Regions from separate parts of the Lentibacillus kimchii genome, predicted to be linked through region 2. Evidence: a T-box and tRNA genes for the amino acid it is inferred to sense, from the RefSeq annotation. Region 2 holds a T-box; the other holds one or more tRNA genes.
What was found. A T-box is a leader RNA that pairs with one kind of tRNA and senses whether it is charged. The one in region 2 lies ahead of ACZ444_RS09520 (valine--tRNA ligase), so its partner is inferred to be a tRNA-Val.

Region 1 (7,825 bases), 930 kb from region 2:
GAATTATTGGGCGTAAAGGGCGCGCAGGCGGTCTTTTAAGTCTGATGTGAAAGCCCGCGGCTTAACCGCGGCAGGTCATTGGAAACTGGAGGACTTGAGTACAGAAGAGGAGAGTGGAATTCCACGTGTAGCGGTGAAATGCGTAGAGATGTGGAGGAACACCAGTGGCGAAGGCGACTCTCTGGGCTGTAACTGACGCTGAGGCGCGAAAGCGTGGATAGCGAACAGGATTAGATACCCTGGTAGTCCACGCCGTAAACGTTGAGTGCTAGGTGTTAGGGGGTTTCCGCCCCTTAGTGCTGAAGTTAACGCATTAAGCACTCCGCCTGGGGATTACGGCCGCAAGGCTGAAACTCAAAAGAATTGACGGGGGCCCGCACAAGCGGTGGAGCATGTGGTTTAATTCGAAGCAACGCGGAGAACCTTACCAGGTCTTGACATCCTCTGATGGCGGTAGAGATACCGTGTTCCCTTCGGGGACAGAGTGACAGGTGGTGCATGGTTGTCGTCAGCTCGTGTCGTGAGATGTTGGGTTAAGTCCCGTAACGAGCGCAACCCTTAAGCTTAGTTGCCAGCATTAAGTTGGGCACTCTAAGGTGACTGCCGGTGACAAACCGGAGGAAGGCGGGGATGACGTCAAATCATCATGCCCCTTATGACCTGGGCTACACACGTGCTACAATGGATGGTACAAAGGGACGCGAAGCCGTGAGGTGAAGCAAATCCCATAAAACCATTCCCAGTTCGGATTGCAGGCTGCAACTCGCCTGTATGAAGCCGGAATCGCTAGTAATCGCGGATCAGAATGCCGCGGTGAATACGTTCCCGGGCCTTGTACACACCGCCCGTCACACCACGAGAGTTGGCAACACCCGAAGTCGGTGAGGCAACCTTTTTGGAGCCAGCCGCCGAAGGTGGGGCCAACGATTGGGGTGAAGTCGTAACAAGGTAGCCGTATCGGAAGGTGCGGCTGGATCACCTCCTTTCTAAGGAAGATATTATACGGAAGCCGGTGCTTGTCGCTTAGCGCGGCAGTATCGGCCGGACCGATATCTGTTTTCAGCTACTCTGGTTGTTTGGTTCAGTTTTGAGGGAGCAAACCCTCATCTGTCTAAGTTATCACATACTGTGATGCTTGCAGATAGAAGCCTTGTGCAGAGATGCACATTTGCACCTTGAAAACTAAATAAGAGCAAACCATTCAAGACGACATCCAGACGTTCGTTTAAACGAATGTTTTATTAAGTTAAGTGATCAAGGGCGCACGGTGAATGCCTTGGCACCAGGAGCCGAAGAAGGACGGGACTAACACCGATATGCCTCGGGGAGTCGTAAGCAGACTGTGATCCGAGGATTTCCGAATGGGGCAACCCACTGTCCGTAATGGGACAGTGCCTGTGTCTGAATCCATAGGGCGCAGGTGGCATACCCGGGGAACTGAAACATCTCAGTACCCGGAGGAAAAGAAAGCAAACGCGATTTCCTGAGTAGCGGCGAGCGAAACGGAAACAGCCCAAACCGGAAAGCTTGCTTTCCGGGGTTGTAAGGACACGCCATCGGAGTTATCAAGAAATGGTTTAGGCGAATTGATTTGGAATGATCAGCCAAAGAAGGTAAGAGCCCTGTAGCCGAAAAGCGATTTCCTCCGGCGTGGATCCTGAGTACGGCGGAACACGTGACATTCCGTCGGAATACGGGAGGACCATCTCCCAAGGCTAAATACGACCTGGTGACCGATAGTGAACCAGTACCGTGAGGGAAAGGTGAAAAGCACCCCGGAAGGGGAGTGAAAGAGAACCTGAAACCGTGTGCCTACAAGTAGTCGGAGCCCGTTAATGGGTGACGGCGTACCTTTTGCAGAATGGACCGGCGAGTTGCGATCGTATGCAAGGTTAAGTGGAAGACACGGAGCCTGAGCGAAAGCGAGTCTGAACAGGGCGATTTGAGTATACGGTCGCAGACCCGAAACCGTGTGATCTACCCATGCCCAGGGTGAAGGTCAGGTAACACTGACTGGAGGCCCGAACCCACGTATGCTGAAAAATGCGGGGATGAGGCGTGGGTAGGGGTGAAATGCCAATCGAACACGGATATAGCTGGTTCTCTCCGAAATAGCTTTCGGGCTAGCCTCAAGGAGCGTGTACCGGAGGTAGAGCACTGATTGAACGAGGGGCCCTCACCGGGTTACCGAATTCAGTCAAACTCCGAATGCCGGCTACATAGCCTTGGGAGTCAGACTGTGGGTGATAAGGTTCATGGTCGAGAGGGAAACAGCCCAGACCGCCAGCTAAGGTCCCTAAGTATACGTTAAGTGGAAAAGGATGTGGCGTTGCTCAGACAACCAGTATGTTGGCTTAGAAGCAGCCACCATTTAAAGAGTGCGTAATAGCTCACTGGTCGAGTGACTCTGCGCCGAAAATGTACCGGGGCTAAACGTATCACCGAAGCTGCGGATTGTTCTTCGGAACAATGGTAGGAGAGCGTTCCAAATGCTGTGAAGTCAGACCGTGAGGACTGGTGGAGCGTTTGGAAGTGAGAATGCCGGTATGAGTAACGAAAAAAGAGTGAGAATCTCTTTCACCGAATGCCTAAGGTTTCCTGAGGAAGGCTCGTCCGCTCAGGGTTAGTCGGGACCTAAGCCGAGGCCGAAAGGCGTAGGCGATGGGTAACAGGCCGACATTCCTGTACCACCTCGTGAGCATTTGAATGATGGGGAAACGCAGAAGGATAAGGAATGCGCACTGTCGGAAATGTGCGTCCAAGCAGTGAGGAAATTGGTCAGGCAAATCCGGCCAATGGTTCCAGGCTGTGACGGGGAGGGAAATTGAGTACCGAAGTTCCTGACTTCACACTGCCAAGAAAAACCTCTAGTGAGTTCACAGGTGCCCGTACCGCAAACCGACACAGGTAGGCAGGGAGAGTATCCTAAGGTGAGCGGGAGAACTCTCGTTAAGGAACTCGGCAAAATGACCCCGTAACTTTGGGAGAAGGGGTGCTCAGGGCCGAGTCCTGAGCCGCAGTGAAGAAGCCCAAGCGACTGTTTACCAAAAACACAGGTCTCTGCGAAGCCGCAAGGCGACGTATAGGGGCTGACATCTGCCCGGTGCTGGAAGGTTAAGGGGAAGCGTTAGCGCCTCTGGCGCGAAGCGGCGAACCGAAGCCCCAGTGAACGGCGGCCGTAACTATAACGGTCCTAAGGTAGCGAAATTCCTTGTCGGGTAAGTTCCGACCCGCACGAAAGGTGCAACGACTTGGGCACTGTCTCAACGAGAGACCCGGTGAAATTATACGATGCGTGAAAATGCGCATTACCCGCGACAGGACGAAAAGACCCCGTGGAGCTTTACTGCACCTTGACATTGAATGTTGGTACAGCTTGTACAGGATAGGTGGGAGCCGTGGAAACGTGAGCGCGAGCTTACGTGGAGGCACCCGTGGGATACCACCCTGGCTGTACGAACATTCTAACCCTGGACCGTGATCCGGTCCGGAGACAGTGTCAGGCAGGCAGTTTGACTGGGGCGGTCGCCTCCTAAAAGGTAACGGAGGCGCCCAAAGGTTCCCTCAGAATGGCTGGAAATCATTCGTAAGCGTGCAAAGGCACAAGGGAGCTTGACTGCGAGACCTACATGTCGAGCAGGGACGAAAGTCGGGCTTAGTGATCCGGTGGTTCCGCATGGAAGGGCCATCGCTCAACGGATAAAAGCTACCCCGGGGATAACAGGCTTATCTCCCCCAAGAGTTCACATCGACGGGGAGGTTTGGCACCTCGATGTCGGCTCATCGCATCCTGGGGCTGTAGTCGGTCCCAAGGGTTGGGCTGTTCGCCCATTAAAGCGGTACGCGAGCTGGGTTCAGAACGTCGTGAGACAGTTCGGTCTCTATCCGTCGCGGGCGCTGGAAGTCTGAGAGGAGCTGTCCTTAGTACGAGAGGACCGGGATGGACACACCGCTGGTGCACCAGTTGTTCCGCCAGGAGCACGGCTGGGTAGCTACGTGTGGTCAGGATAAGTGCTGAAAGCATCTAAGCATGAAGCCCCCCTCAAGATGAAACTTCCCATCACGTCCAGTGAGTAAGATCCCTCAAAGACGATGAGGTTGATAGGTCCGGGGTGGAAGCGTGGCGACACGTGAAGCTGACGGATACTAATCGATCGAGGACTTAACTAACAGGTTGCAGCTTGATGGTTCTCTTATTTAGTTTTCAGGGTGCAAAGGTTTAAAAAACCTCTTGCATTTTGAATTAAAAATGCTTATAATGGTTTCTGTGCTTCATTAGAATAAAAGAACAGCATAAGGTCTGGTGGCGATAGCGGAGAGGACACACCTGTTTCCATGCCGAACACAGCAGTTAAGCTCTCCAGCGCCGATGGTAGTTGGGGTTTGACCCTTGCAAGAGTAGGACGCTGCCAGGCAGTTTCATTCAACTGCAACTGAGTGCTAACTTTTGGATTATTCCACAGTAGCTCAGCGGTAGAGCCCTCGGCTGTTAACCGAGTAGCCGCAGGTTCGAATCCTGCCTGTGGAGCCATGGAGAGCTGTCCGAGTTGGCCGAAGGAGCACGATTGGAAATCGTGTAGACCGTTTTCACGGTCTCGAGGGTTCGAATCCCTCGCTCTCCGCCATTTATTTTCTTGATATTTGGCCCGTTGGTCAAGAGGTTAAGACACCGCCCTTTCACGGCGGTAACACGGGTTCGAATCCCGTACGGGTCACCATTTCTTTTTATAAGTTATTGCGAGTATACAAATGAGTGCAATATAATGTGCCGGAGGATTAGCTCAGCTGGGAGAGCACTTGCCTTACAAGCAAGAAGCCGCAGGTTCGAGCCCTGCATCCTCCATCACTTAAAATATATGTATTGCATCGTAAGCAAACATTTTAAGTAAGGTATGGTATACTGATATTATTAGTGATATAATGTGATGTGGTTATTTAATTTTCATATCGCGGGGTGGAGCAGTCTGGAAGCTCGTCGGGCTCATAACCCGAAGGTCGCAAGTTCAAATCTTGCCCCCGCAACCAATTTAATTAATGATTCATGCTTATTACCAATGATAACAGTGACAATTGCTTTACATCCTGGTCCGGTAGTTCAGTTGGTTAGAACGCCTGCCTGTCACGCAGGAGGTCGCGGGTTCGAGTCCCGTCCGGACCGCCATTTCAAGTTCAATTGTACATAGTATTGGCTCGATAGCTCAGTAGGTAGAGCAACGGACTGAAAATCCGTGTGTCGGCGGTTCGATTCCGTCTCGAGCCACCTTTAAAATGGAGGGGTAGCGAAGCTGGCCAAACGCGGCGGACTGTAAATCCGCTCCTTCAGGGTTCGGGGGTTCGAGTCCCTCCCCCTCCACCATTTGAATACAGGGGTATAGTTTAATGGCAAAACGAAGGTCTCCAAAACCTTTGATGCGGGTTCGATTCCTGCTACCCCTGCCATAATTCCATTTATGGCGGTCGTGGCGAAGTGGTTAACGCACCGGATTGTGGCTCCGGCATTCGTGGGTTCGATCCCCACCGGTCGCCCCATCATTATTCAATATTGGGCTATAGCCAAGCGGTAAGGCATCGGGTTTTGATCCCGTGATTCGCTGGTTCGAATCCAGCTAGCCCAGCCAGTACATGCGGAAGTAGTTCAGTGGTAGAACACCACCTTGCCAAGGTGGGGGTCGCGGGTTCGAATCCCGTCTTCCGCTCTTTTGCTTCCTTTGGCGGTATAGCCAAGTGGTAAGGCAGAGGTCTGCAAAACCTTTATCACCGGTTCGAATCCGGTTACCGCCTCTACTTAGTGATTATGCCTGAGTGGTGGAATTGGCAGACACGCAGCACTCAAAATGCTGTGCCTACGGGCGTGTGGGTTCGAGCCCCACCTCAGGTATCGATATAGCAGATAAACAATTGTGTATAAAAAACAGGGTATGATTACCCTGTTTTTTTATGCGTTAAATTAAATTGTTTTTAGCTGACATCCGCAATCATACCAACCGCAATGCAGGACTCATAATAAAACAACTCCCTGAGTAACAGGGAGTTGTTGTCTATAGTGTCATCTTATTATTTATAAATAATCTCTTCTTAAGGCCTCTCCAGATAGGGGCGATATATAACTTGGTGCGACATCATATACGGTTTTGGCCCCAAATTGTTTTTCCTGACTTAGTCTGAAGGCTGCACGTGCATAGGCGACCAGAACACTGGCAGTGAATTCAGGGTTACTGTCTAATGCAAGCGAAAACTCGTACAACTGCTGATTAGTGCTGCCTGTCTGACCGCTTTTAATAATGAACCCGCCATGTGGAGCTTTGGCATGATCACGTTCCAATTCTTCATCTGAAATAAAATGAACGTCTGTATGATAATCAGCAAAATAATTCGGCATTGTCTTGATTTCTTGTTCAATTGCGGCTTTGTCGGCATTTTCTTCTGCAACCACATAGCAAACACGCCTATGTTTATCAGACTTTGATAATTCGGGATTAGCACCGCTGCGTACTTGCTCAATCGCTTCTTCGGATGGGATAGTGTACTGAACACCATTCTTAACACCGTTGACGCGTCTTACAGCATCGGAGTGCCCTTGGCTGAGGCCCTCTCCCCAGAATGAATAACTTTTGCCCTCCGGTAAAATGGCATCAGCCATGACACGATTAATCGAAAATAAGCCCGGATCCCAGCCAACTGAGATAATAGCGGTTGTTTGATGATTGGCTGCTGCGTCATTGACCGTTTGATAGAATTCAGGGATCTTAGCATGGGTATCATAACTGTTAACCGTATTGAACATACTAGCGAAATGCGGCGTCTGTTCTGGCAAATCTGTAGCTGAACCGCCGCAGAGCAGCATTACATCAATAGCCGACTGGTAATCCTCAGCGTGATCAATATGTACAGCTTGTACACCAGGTTCATTAATATTCAGTGATTCAGGTTCCCGCCTTGTAAAAACAGCTACAAGGTCCAAATCAGATGTTGCTTTGATCGCTTTGGCGGCACCTTTACCCAGATTGCCGAAGCCAACGATTCCAAGTTTAATGTTAGAGCTCATATCCATTTCTCCTTATTTTGAGAAAAAATTTAACTTGCTCCTATTAGCTTAAATAATTTTAATCGTGAAAGCAAATATCCAGTACTGGCCAGCTAATCATGTATGTGGAGATCCCTGGACATAATTATAATGTCACCGTTAGATGGTTAGTCTAAGCTTACCCGGTTAAGAAAGCAGGTTTGTTTAATGAACAGAGCACTTACAATTCTCAGTATTATCGGTGTTCCGGTATCCGTTGCTGGTGTTATTTTTCAATGGCCAGCTGTCATGATGTTTATTATTTACTGCTTAACAATTATTGCGCTGGCCAGTGTGATTGGCAGAGGAACGGATAGTCTGGCGATCGTTATGGGTCCCAGAATTGGCGGACTGCTCAATGCAACGTTTGGCAATGCAGTCGAATTAATTATTTCGTTTTTCTCCCTTAAGGCTGGGCTGATCAATATTGTTCTGGCTTCGTTTACAGGGTCTATCCTGGGAAATTTATTGCTTGTGGCTGGACTGTCTTTTTTTGTGGGTGGTCTGAAATATAAACGTCAATCGTTTGCTGTTCAGCAGGCAAGGCATAATGCTGGACTGCTTATTTTTGCTGTCATTGTGGCTTTTGTAATGCCAGTCGTGTTTACTGAGACGATGAACAAGCAGGATACAATGGTTATGAGTGCTGGTATTTCTATTATTTTAATTCTGTTATATATGGCTGCGATGTTGTTTAAATTTGTTACCCATCGCGGTGTCTATCAGGGTAAAGATAATGCGGAGGAGAGTAAGAAAGAAGAA
Region 2 (7,825 bases):
CCCAAAACCGTTATCGCACCTAAAGCTTTTTATAATACCGGGGCTGATACGATCGATGACTATCAGAAAGCTGTACAGCTGTTAGGTTTTCCCCTGATTGTTAAAGAAGCATTCGGTTCATTTGGTGAACAAGTGCATCTTATTCATAATCAACAGGAACTGACTGATACGATACAACAGCTGCAAGGGCGTTCATTTATGATGCAGGAATTTATCGCGTCCAGCTATGGACAAGATAAACGTCTGCATATCGTTGGCAATAAGGTTGTTGCTGCCATGAGGCGGCATTCGGCCAGTGATTTTCGCTCTAATATTACAACAGGCGGAACAATGGAGGCTTATCAGCCGACACAAGAAGAAGAACGTCTCGCAATTGCCACGGCAAAAGTCATTGGTGCCGATTTTGCAGGTGTGGATTTATTAATTGGCCCTGATGGTACGCCGATTATTTGTGAAATCAATTCAAATGCTCATATCCGTAATCTCTTTGATTGTACCGGTATCAACGCAGCAGATGCGATGATGGCTTATATCCAACAAGAAATGAGGCATAACCATGGAAGGCTGGCTGATCTACCGTAAAACAGACGCTGAAACCAATAAACATTTTATCCGCTGGTTCCAGACTGAGGCAGCTCATGAACAAGTAAACCTCCGGCTGATACTGCGAGAGAATTTAACCATTGGCATCAGCGATGGTGAGCCAGCTATACACCTTAACGGCGGGGTTGTGACCCGGCCTGATTTTGCGGTTGTCCGTACCATTGAGCCGCTTTTGAACCAGCATCTTGAAAGCCTGGGCATCAGCGTGTATAACAACGCTGATACAGCTCGTATCTGCAATCATAAAGGTCTGACGCACAGTCATGTGAGTTCGCTGGGGATTCCCACAAATGATACATTGTTTGTCGATCCAAACAGCGGGCTCACAGAACAGGCTCCGATGGCATATCCCTTTGTTATGAAAGAAGCTGGCGGCAGAGGCGGTCAGAATGTTTATTTAGTTACAAACACCCCTGAATGGGAACAGTTAAAAGATATATGCTTCCCGGATGACTTAATTATTCAGTCAGCGCAGCATATTCAGCTAGGCCGTGACGTGCGTGTATTTGTTGTCGGCTCCACGATTATTGGAGCCGTTCTGCGAAAAAGCGACCATGATTTCCGGGCCAACTACAAATTAGGCGGTTCGGCGGTTTGGTATCGGCTTAGCAGTCAGGAAGTTGCTATCGTCAGCCGAATTACAGCTTCTTTTCAATTTGGGATGGTGGGAATCGACTTTCTGCTTGATCAGAACGGAAGGTTTATCTTCAACGAAATAGAAGATGTTGTTGGATCCCGGACGTTGAGCGCAGTCAGTGATGTTAATATTCTCAGACACTATATTCAGCATATTAAAAGCGAGAATCCCTGACTAGAGAGGATTCCCGCTTGTTTTTCAATTCTTTAGTTCTTCCAGTCGTTCCTGCACTTTAGCTTGTTTTTCAAGGTAGTCTTGTTCCTTTTGCCGTTCGCTGTCAACCACTTGCTGTGGTGCCTTATTTACAAACCCTTCATTGGCCAGCTTTTTCTGGACACGCTCCACTTCATTCGTCCATTTGGTTAATTCTTTGTCCAGCCGTGCAATTTCCTGATTAATATCGATCAAACCTTCCAGAGGCAGGAATAATTCTGCTCCTGTGACAACGGCTGACATGGCTTTCTCCGGCGCTTCCACATCCGTGGCAATAATGAGATCACTCGGATTGCAGAAACGTTCTAAATAATGACGGTTGTTTTCCAGTTCAGCACGAATCGCATCATTTTCCGGCTTGATATACAATTGAATCTGTTTCGACAGAGGCGTGTCTGCCTCCGCGCGGCTATTGCGCACTGATTTAATTATCGCTACAAGCCGTTTCATATCACTGGCAGCCTTATCATCATGAAATTCAGCCCGGGGCTCCGGCCATTTGGCAACTGTAATCGATGCCCCTTTATGAGGAAGTTTCTGCCATATTTCTTCCGTAACAAATGGCATATACGGATGCAGCATACGCATCGTCTGATCAAGAACATAGGCAAGCACCGAACGTGTTGTCTGTTTGTGTTCTTCATCATCCCCGTATAAAGGTAATTTTGCCATTTCAATGTACCAGTCGCACAAATCATCCCAGATAAAGTTGTAGAGGTGGCGCCCTGCTTCACCAAACTCATATTTATCCGTGTTTTTGGTAACGTGTTCAATCGTCTCGTTCAGGCGTGTTAAAATCCATTTATCTGCGAGTGATTTTTCACCTGTTAAATCAATAGCATCGTAAGATAAGTCACCCATATTCATTAAGGAAAAACGGGACGCATTCCAAACTTTGTTGGCAAAATTCCATGTTGCTTCAACCTTTTCCCAATGAAATCGCAAATCCTGTCCAGGTGTTGAGCCTGTCAGCAAAAAGTATCGCAGTGAATCGGCACCATACTGGTCAATCACGTCCATTGGGTCAACACCGTTTCCAAGTGACTTGCTCATTTTACGGCCTTCGGAATCACGAATAAGACCATGGATCAGCACATCTTTGAACGGACGTTCGCCCGTGAATTGTTTTGATTGAAAAATCATGCGGCTTACCCAGAAGAAGATGATATCATAGCCTGTAACCAACACATTTGTCGGGAAGTACCGGTTGAAATCAGACGCTTCTTCATCTGGCCAGCCCATGGTTGAAAATGGCCATAATGCGGAAGAGAACCATGTATCAAGAACATCAGCGTCCTGCTCCCAGTTTTCAATATCAGCCGGCGCCTCTTTGCCGACATATACCTCGCCAGTTTCTTTATGATACCACGCGGGAATCCGGTGGCCCCACCAAAGCTGCCGGGATATACACCAATCACGAATATTCTCCATCCAATGCAGATAAGTCTGTTCAAACCTATCAGGAACAAAATTAACTTTTTCTTCTCCATTTTGAAGTTTAATAGCAGCATCAGCAAGCGGCTGCATATTAACAAACCATTGGGTAGAAAGATACGGTTCAACAATAGCTCCGCTTCGTTCTGAATGACCGACTTGATGAACATGATCTTCAATTTCAAATAAGACGCCCTGCTCCTGCAGGTCACTGACAATTTGTTTCCGGCATGTGAATCGGTCCATACCCTGATACTGGCCGGCGTTTTCATTCATAGAACCATCTTCATGCATGACAAGGATCCGTTCAAGGCCGTGGCGATTCCCAATTTCAAAGTCATTCGGATCATGAGCGGGGGTTATTTTCACCGCACCTGAGCCCATTTCCATATCAACATAAGAATCGGCGACAATGTCCATTTCCCGGCCGACAATAGGCAGGACAACTGTTTGACCAATCAGATGCTGGTATCGTTCATCATCGGGGTGAACTGCCACCGCTGTGTCACCAAGCATTGTTTCCGGACGGGTTGTGGCAATGTCAATCATTTCATCACTATTTTTAATCGGATACCGCATATGATAGAACTTGCCTTCGATTTCTGCATATTCCACCTCAATATCCGACAGAGCTGTCTGGGTATCCGGATCCCAGTTGATAATATACTCACCACGGTAGATTAAGCCTTGTTCATACAGACTGACAAACACCTCACGGACAGCATCAGACAAGCCTTCATCCAGTGTGAACCGCTCCCGGGAATAAGTCAGACCGAGCCCCAGTTTTTCCCACTGTGAGCGGATGAACGCAGCATAATCCTCTTTCCAGTCCCAGGCGGCCTCCAGGAATTTCTCCCGGCCCAGATCGTAACGGCTTTGCCCCTGTTCTTGTAATTGTGCTTCAATTTTAGCCTGTGTTGCAATTCCAGCATGATCCATACCAGGCATCCATAACACATCATAGCCTTGCATCCGTTTCATTCTGGCAATGGTATCCTGCATTGTCGTATCCCAGGCATGTCCCAAATGCAGACGTCCTGTGACGTTTGGCGGCGGGATGACGATCGAAAACGGCTCTTTTGTCTTATCGTCAGCCGGCTCAAAAAAATCACCATCCACCCAGAATTTATAAAGACCCTGTTCAATGTCATGTGGGTTATACTTCGATGGCATCGACGTTTCATTAGCTTTTCCCATCCTAATTCCTCCTTATGTCAGTCGTTAAGACCATTAAAAAAACCTTTCCATCCATAAAAGGACGAAAAGGATCTTCTCCGTGGTACCACCTTCATTCATGGGCATACCAAACCCATGCACTCTCGCAGGAACATGATAACGGACTCAGCCGGCTCCCTCTACTGAATTCAAAGAAGCAGCATCCTGGGCGACCTTCCAAAATGATTGCGCCCGGGAGGTTCCCACCATACACGCTCCCTCTCTTCAGAGCCTTCATTCTGTACTCTTCCCATTCTAAGCTTTTCACACAATATAAGTCTTTTAGTTTTTTCATTTTATCATGTCTGCCGAGAAAATCAACTATATCCCATAAGATTAGCACAGAACCAACCTATTTATACATAGTATAATACAAAACGGAAGAGGTGAACAAGAATGTCCCGTCATTACCGATACCGGCTGCCGTCCTGGGCTAGAAATTGCATAACCGTTGTCGAAAAAGTCACCTTGCCTGTCTTAATCTTTCAGCTCATTCGCACGCTTCTCTTTCCAACTTCACTGGATGTTTTCCTGCTTGGTGCACTTGTTGGTTTATTCATCGCCTTTTATTTAGAATGGATTTAAGTTTCTGTTCCCGCTGAATCTTCATAGCTGTTCTCAGCATGAGCCATAAAATCTGACCAGGCAAGTCCCGCATTAAGCTGCCGAAATGCGATCTCCAGCTGCTGGGTTCGTTCTATCATTGTTTGCTGCCTCGGACTCTGCACATAGTCATCAACCAACGATATGTAAGCTGCTGGATCCAGCAGATGAATGGCCAGCAGATGTTGTTCACTTGTCATCAACGGATTTTGCTGATTATAGACCGGGAATAGGCTGACCACCTGACCCAAATTCTCGTCGAAGGTCTTAGCCATCCCATGAAACAGCATCGCTAGATCAACGACGGGATGATCATAGGCAGCATACTCCCAATTCAAAAACAGGGTATCCCTGTTATGACGTACATGGGGTAACGTTAAGTGCCTATGACATAAACTGCAATGCCAATCTGAATTCAATTCCAGCTCTTCGATAAAATGATCAATGTGGTAATTAAGTTCTGTGAATACCTTTACCAATACACGGTAATGCGTACACACTTGCAATTCAAATGGTGACATATAACGGCTTTGCTCAAATTGATCAATGCTGCGAATTAATTCATGACGGCGTTCAGTATTTATTTTCTGATAATCATTAAAATAATGCTTAACCGAATTGATATCAATTGAAATAGGGGTTTTTGTCCTGGCATGCAGATCCCCAATCGCCTCAAATGTGTGACGTACACTCTTCTCATGCGTTAATTCAGCATCAGGGACCCAAGGCGTCAAATAATAGTAAGCATCGTCGTCTGCTGCATATAAGCGTGATTGCTGGGTTAAAAAGACAGGCAGAATCGCTGACAGCTGCCTGGCATGAGCCTGATGATAGACCTGTTCCCATGCCTCGACCGTATTCTTGGTGAGCCGGCTCTTTTTTAAGGCATAGACATCCTGGCCAACACTCACTTTATACAAACGTGGTGACACTTGTTCTGTCTGATCCAGCATAATTCCATATTCTTTCATTATGCTCCTGATTGCCTCCATTATGCTTGCCACCCCTTATAGAACGTATTCTGGATATCCTGAACATCGTCAGTCAGTTTGAGTGCTATATTCCGAAAACAGACACCCCTTACCGGAAAAAAGCAAGGGGTGTATTAATAACTATGAATTCTTTTTATGTGGAATATAAAGGAGCTGTCCCTCTTCCAGATCTTCTTCTTCCGCAAACCGATTTTGCCTTAATAGATGAATAGCCGAAATCTCATACCGCTCCGCAATGGACTCGATCGTATCATCTCTTTGCACAATACATAACCGCATTTTACTATGCGTTTCTTCCTCATCATCGCCGAACATATCGGCCAAATAACGTATCTCTTCCAGAGACGAAGAGCTTTCGTCACTGTCGTTCTCGTAGTCTTCTTCCGTTAGTTCTATAGCCGCTGAAGCCGGTTCCGCATAATCCTCCGATGATGTCGTCCCTAAGCTTGACTCTTGCTCCAGCGTTTCTGGATTGGCTTTTTCTTCTGTTCCGAAAAACTCAGACAGTGTCTGGGATTTTTTATGTTTCAATCGTTCCTTTTCAGGTGAAGGTGATGTCTGTTTCGGATCCTCATCTTCCAGTGGGGCTGTCTCCTGTGACAATGCCGGAGGAGGTGTCATATCAGCTGCGTTCTGTTCGTCAGTGCTTTCGTCTTCCTGATCCATTTTCAAATCAAAAGCAAACGAATCCCCGCTGCCCCTAAGCAACTCTGGTGAATCCGCTGTTTCCAAATTACTGTCGGGCGGTTGAGACGATTCAGCACTGACCCCCCGTATTTCAACAGTTGACTGTAATTTCAGCTGATTCGGATTGAGGAGCTCATAATCGAACGCGCCAATATTGACTGTTACATCATCTGTATTGTGCACGCGATGCGTCGGAACTGAAATTTCAATTGGAAAACGATGCGAGAATTCAGCCTGATCCTCATCAACGCTCACCACATTTTCGATATAACGTTTGGCTTGATCTTCCGCAAATTCCGATAGTTCTTCTTCTTTCGGCTCCCGGGCAGCATCTTTCAAATAAGAACCCCGAAGTTCCATCACGCCTTTTATGGATACATAATCATTAAGGGGGTGTATCGAAATTTCCGGATCCAGTGAAATGCCAGTCATTTCACCAACTTCCTGTCCTGTCTCAAAATAAAGTGATTCATCCAGATCAAAACGAAAGATTTCCTGATTGCTTTCCACTAAGATTTCCTCCCTTCTGCCTATGCGTCATATACTTGACGGCCTCAATGCAACTATATGCGAATGTGACTGGTGATATGATTTTTGGACAAAAAACAGGCACATTCCCGATAATAATAAAAGCTATTCCTGTTTCGGAATAGCTTTTATCAGTGTTATTTTTCAATTTTAGAGAATGCTCTACGTGCGGCTTCAATCGTTTGCTCGATATCATTATCTGTGTGAGCCGTTGACAGGAAAACACCCTCAAACTGTGATGGCGGTAAAAAGATGCCTTCTTCAATCATCATCCGGTAATATTGAGCAAAATAATCGACATTAGCCCTTTGCGCTGTTTCAAAATTAATCACTGGCTCATTTGTAAAGAAGAAGCCAACCATTGATCCAGCCCGATTGACCTGAAGCGGGATATCATAATCAATCGATGCTTGCTCATATCCTTCAATAAGTCTGTCCACTTTACGATTAATGGCTTCATAAGCTGTTTGATCCAGCGCATTTAATGTTTCATAACCAGCTGTCATGGCCAAAGGATTTCCTGATAAGGTACCACCCTGATAAACCGAACCAGTCGGGGCAACCTTCTCAATAATCTCACGTCTGCCCCCATAAGCAGCAACCGGCAGACCACCACCGATCACTTTTCCTAAACAAGTCATATCAGGTGTTACGCCAAAATACCCCTGAGCACAATTATAATCAACGCGAAAGCCGGTCATAACCTCATCAAATATAAGAAGTGAACCATTATCGTCCGTTATGTCCCGAAGATCATGCAAGAAATTAGCCTGTGGCGGCACAACACCCATATTTCCTGAAACCGGCTCAACAATCACAGCTGCAATATCATCACCGTATTCGGAAAATGCATAACGTACACTGTCCATATCATTATAGGGAACTGTAATAGTATGTTGTACAATTGACTCTG

Region 1: it has a tRNA-Val gene. The T-box ahead of ACZ444_RS09520 (valine--tRNA ligase) is inferred to sense a tRNA for this amino acid. The anticodon was not compared.

The regions. Positions count from the first base shown of each region.
Region 1 is NZ_AP043934.1:838,460-846,284, forward strand. Features, by position in the region: rRNA gene ACZ444_RS04605 (16S ribosomal RNA) at 1-986, shown strand, start outside; rRNA gene ACZ444_RS04610 (23S ribosomal RNA) at 1,245-4,170, shown strand; rRNA gene rrf (5S ribosomal RNA) at 4,300-4,415, shown strand; tRNA gene ACZ444_RS04620 (tRNA-Asn) at 4,457-4,531, shown strand; tRNA gene ACZ444_RS04625 (tRNA-Ser) at 4,533-4,625, shown strand; tRNA gene ACZ444_RS04630 (tRNA-Glu) at 4,644-4,718, shown strand; tRNA gene ACZ444_RS04635 (tRNA-Val) at 4,771-4,843, shown strand; tRNA gene ACZ444_RS04640 (tRNA-Met) at 4,949-5,025, shown strand; tRNA gene ACZ444_RS04645 (tRNA-Asp) at 5,085-5,161, shown strand; tRNA gene ACZ444_RS04650 (tRNA-Phe) at 5,188-5,260, shown strand; tRNA gene ACZ444_RS04655 (tRNA-Tyr) at 5,271-5,356, shown strand; tRNA gene ACZ444_RS04660 (tRNA-Trp) at 5,366-5,439, shown strand; tRNA gene ACZ444_RS04665 (tRNA-His) at 5,454-5,529, shown strand; tRNA gene ACZ444_RS04670 (tRNA-Gln) at 5,544-5,618, shown strand; tRNA gene ACZ444_RS04675 (tRNA-Gly) at 5,625-5,696, shown strand; tRNA gene ACZ444_RS04680 (tRNA-Cys) at 5,711-5,781, shown strand; tRNA gene ACZ444_RS04685 (tRNA-Leu) at 5,797-5,878, shown strand; gene ACZ444_RS04690 (diaminopimelate dehydrogenase) at 6,059-7,045, opposite strand; gene cax (calcium/proton exchanger) at 7,232-7,825, shown strand, end outside.
Region 2 is NZ_AP043934.1:1,765,000-1,772,824, forward strand. Features, by position in the region: gene ACZ444_RS09510 (ATP-grasp domain-containing protein) at 1-582, shown strand, start outside; gene ACZ444_RS09515 (ATP-grasp domain-containing protein) at 557-1,414, shown strand; gene ACZ444_RS09520 (valine--tRNA ligase) at 1,439-4,084, opposite strand; T-box leader at 4,139-4,369, opposite strand; gene ACZ444_RS09525 (hypothetical protein) at 4,499-4,687, shown strand; gene ACZ444_RS09530 (phosphotransferase) at 4,684-5,676, opposite strand; gene spoVID (stage VI sporulation protein D) at 5,818-6,894, opposite strand; gene hemL (glutamate-1-semialdehyde 2,1-aminomutase) at 7,050-7,825, opposite strand, start outside.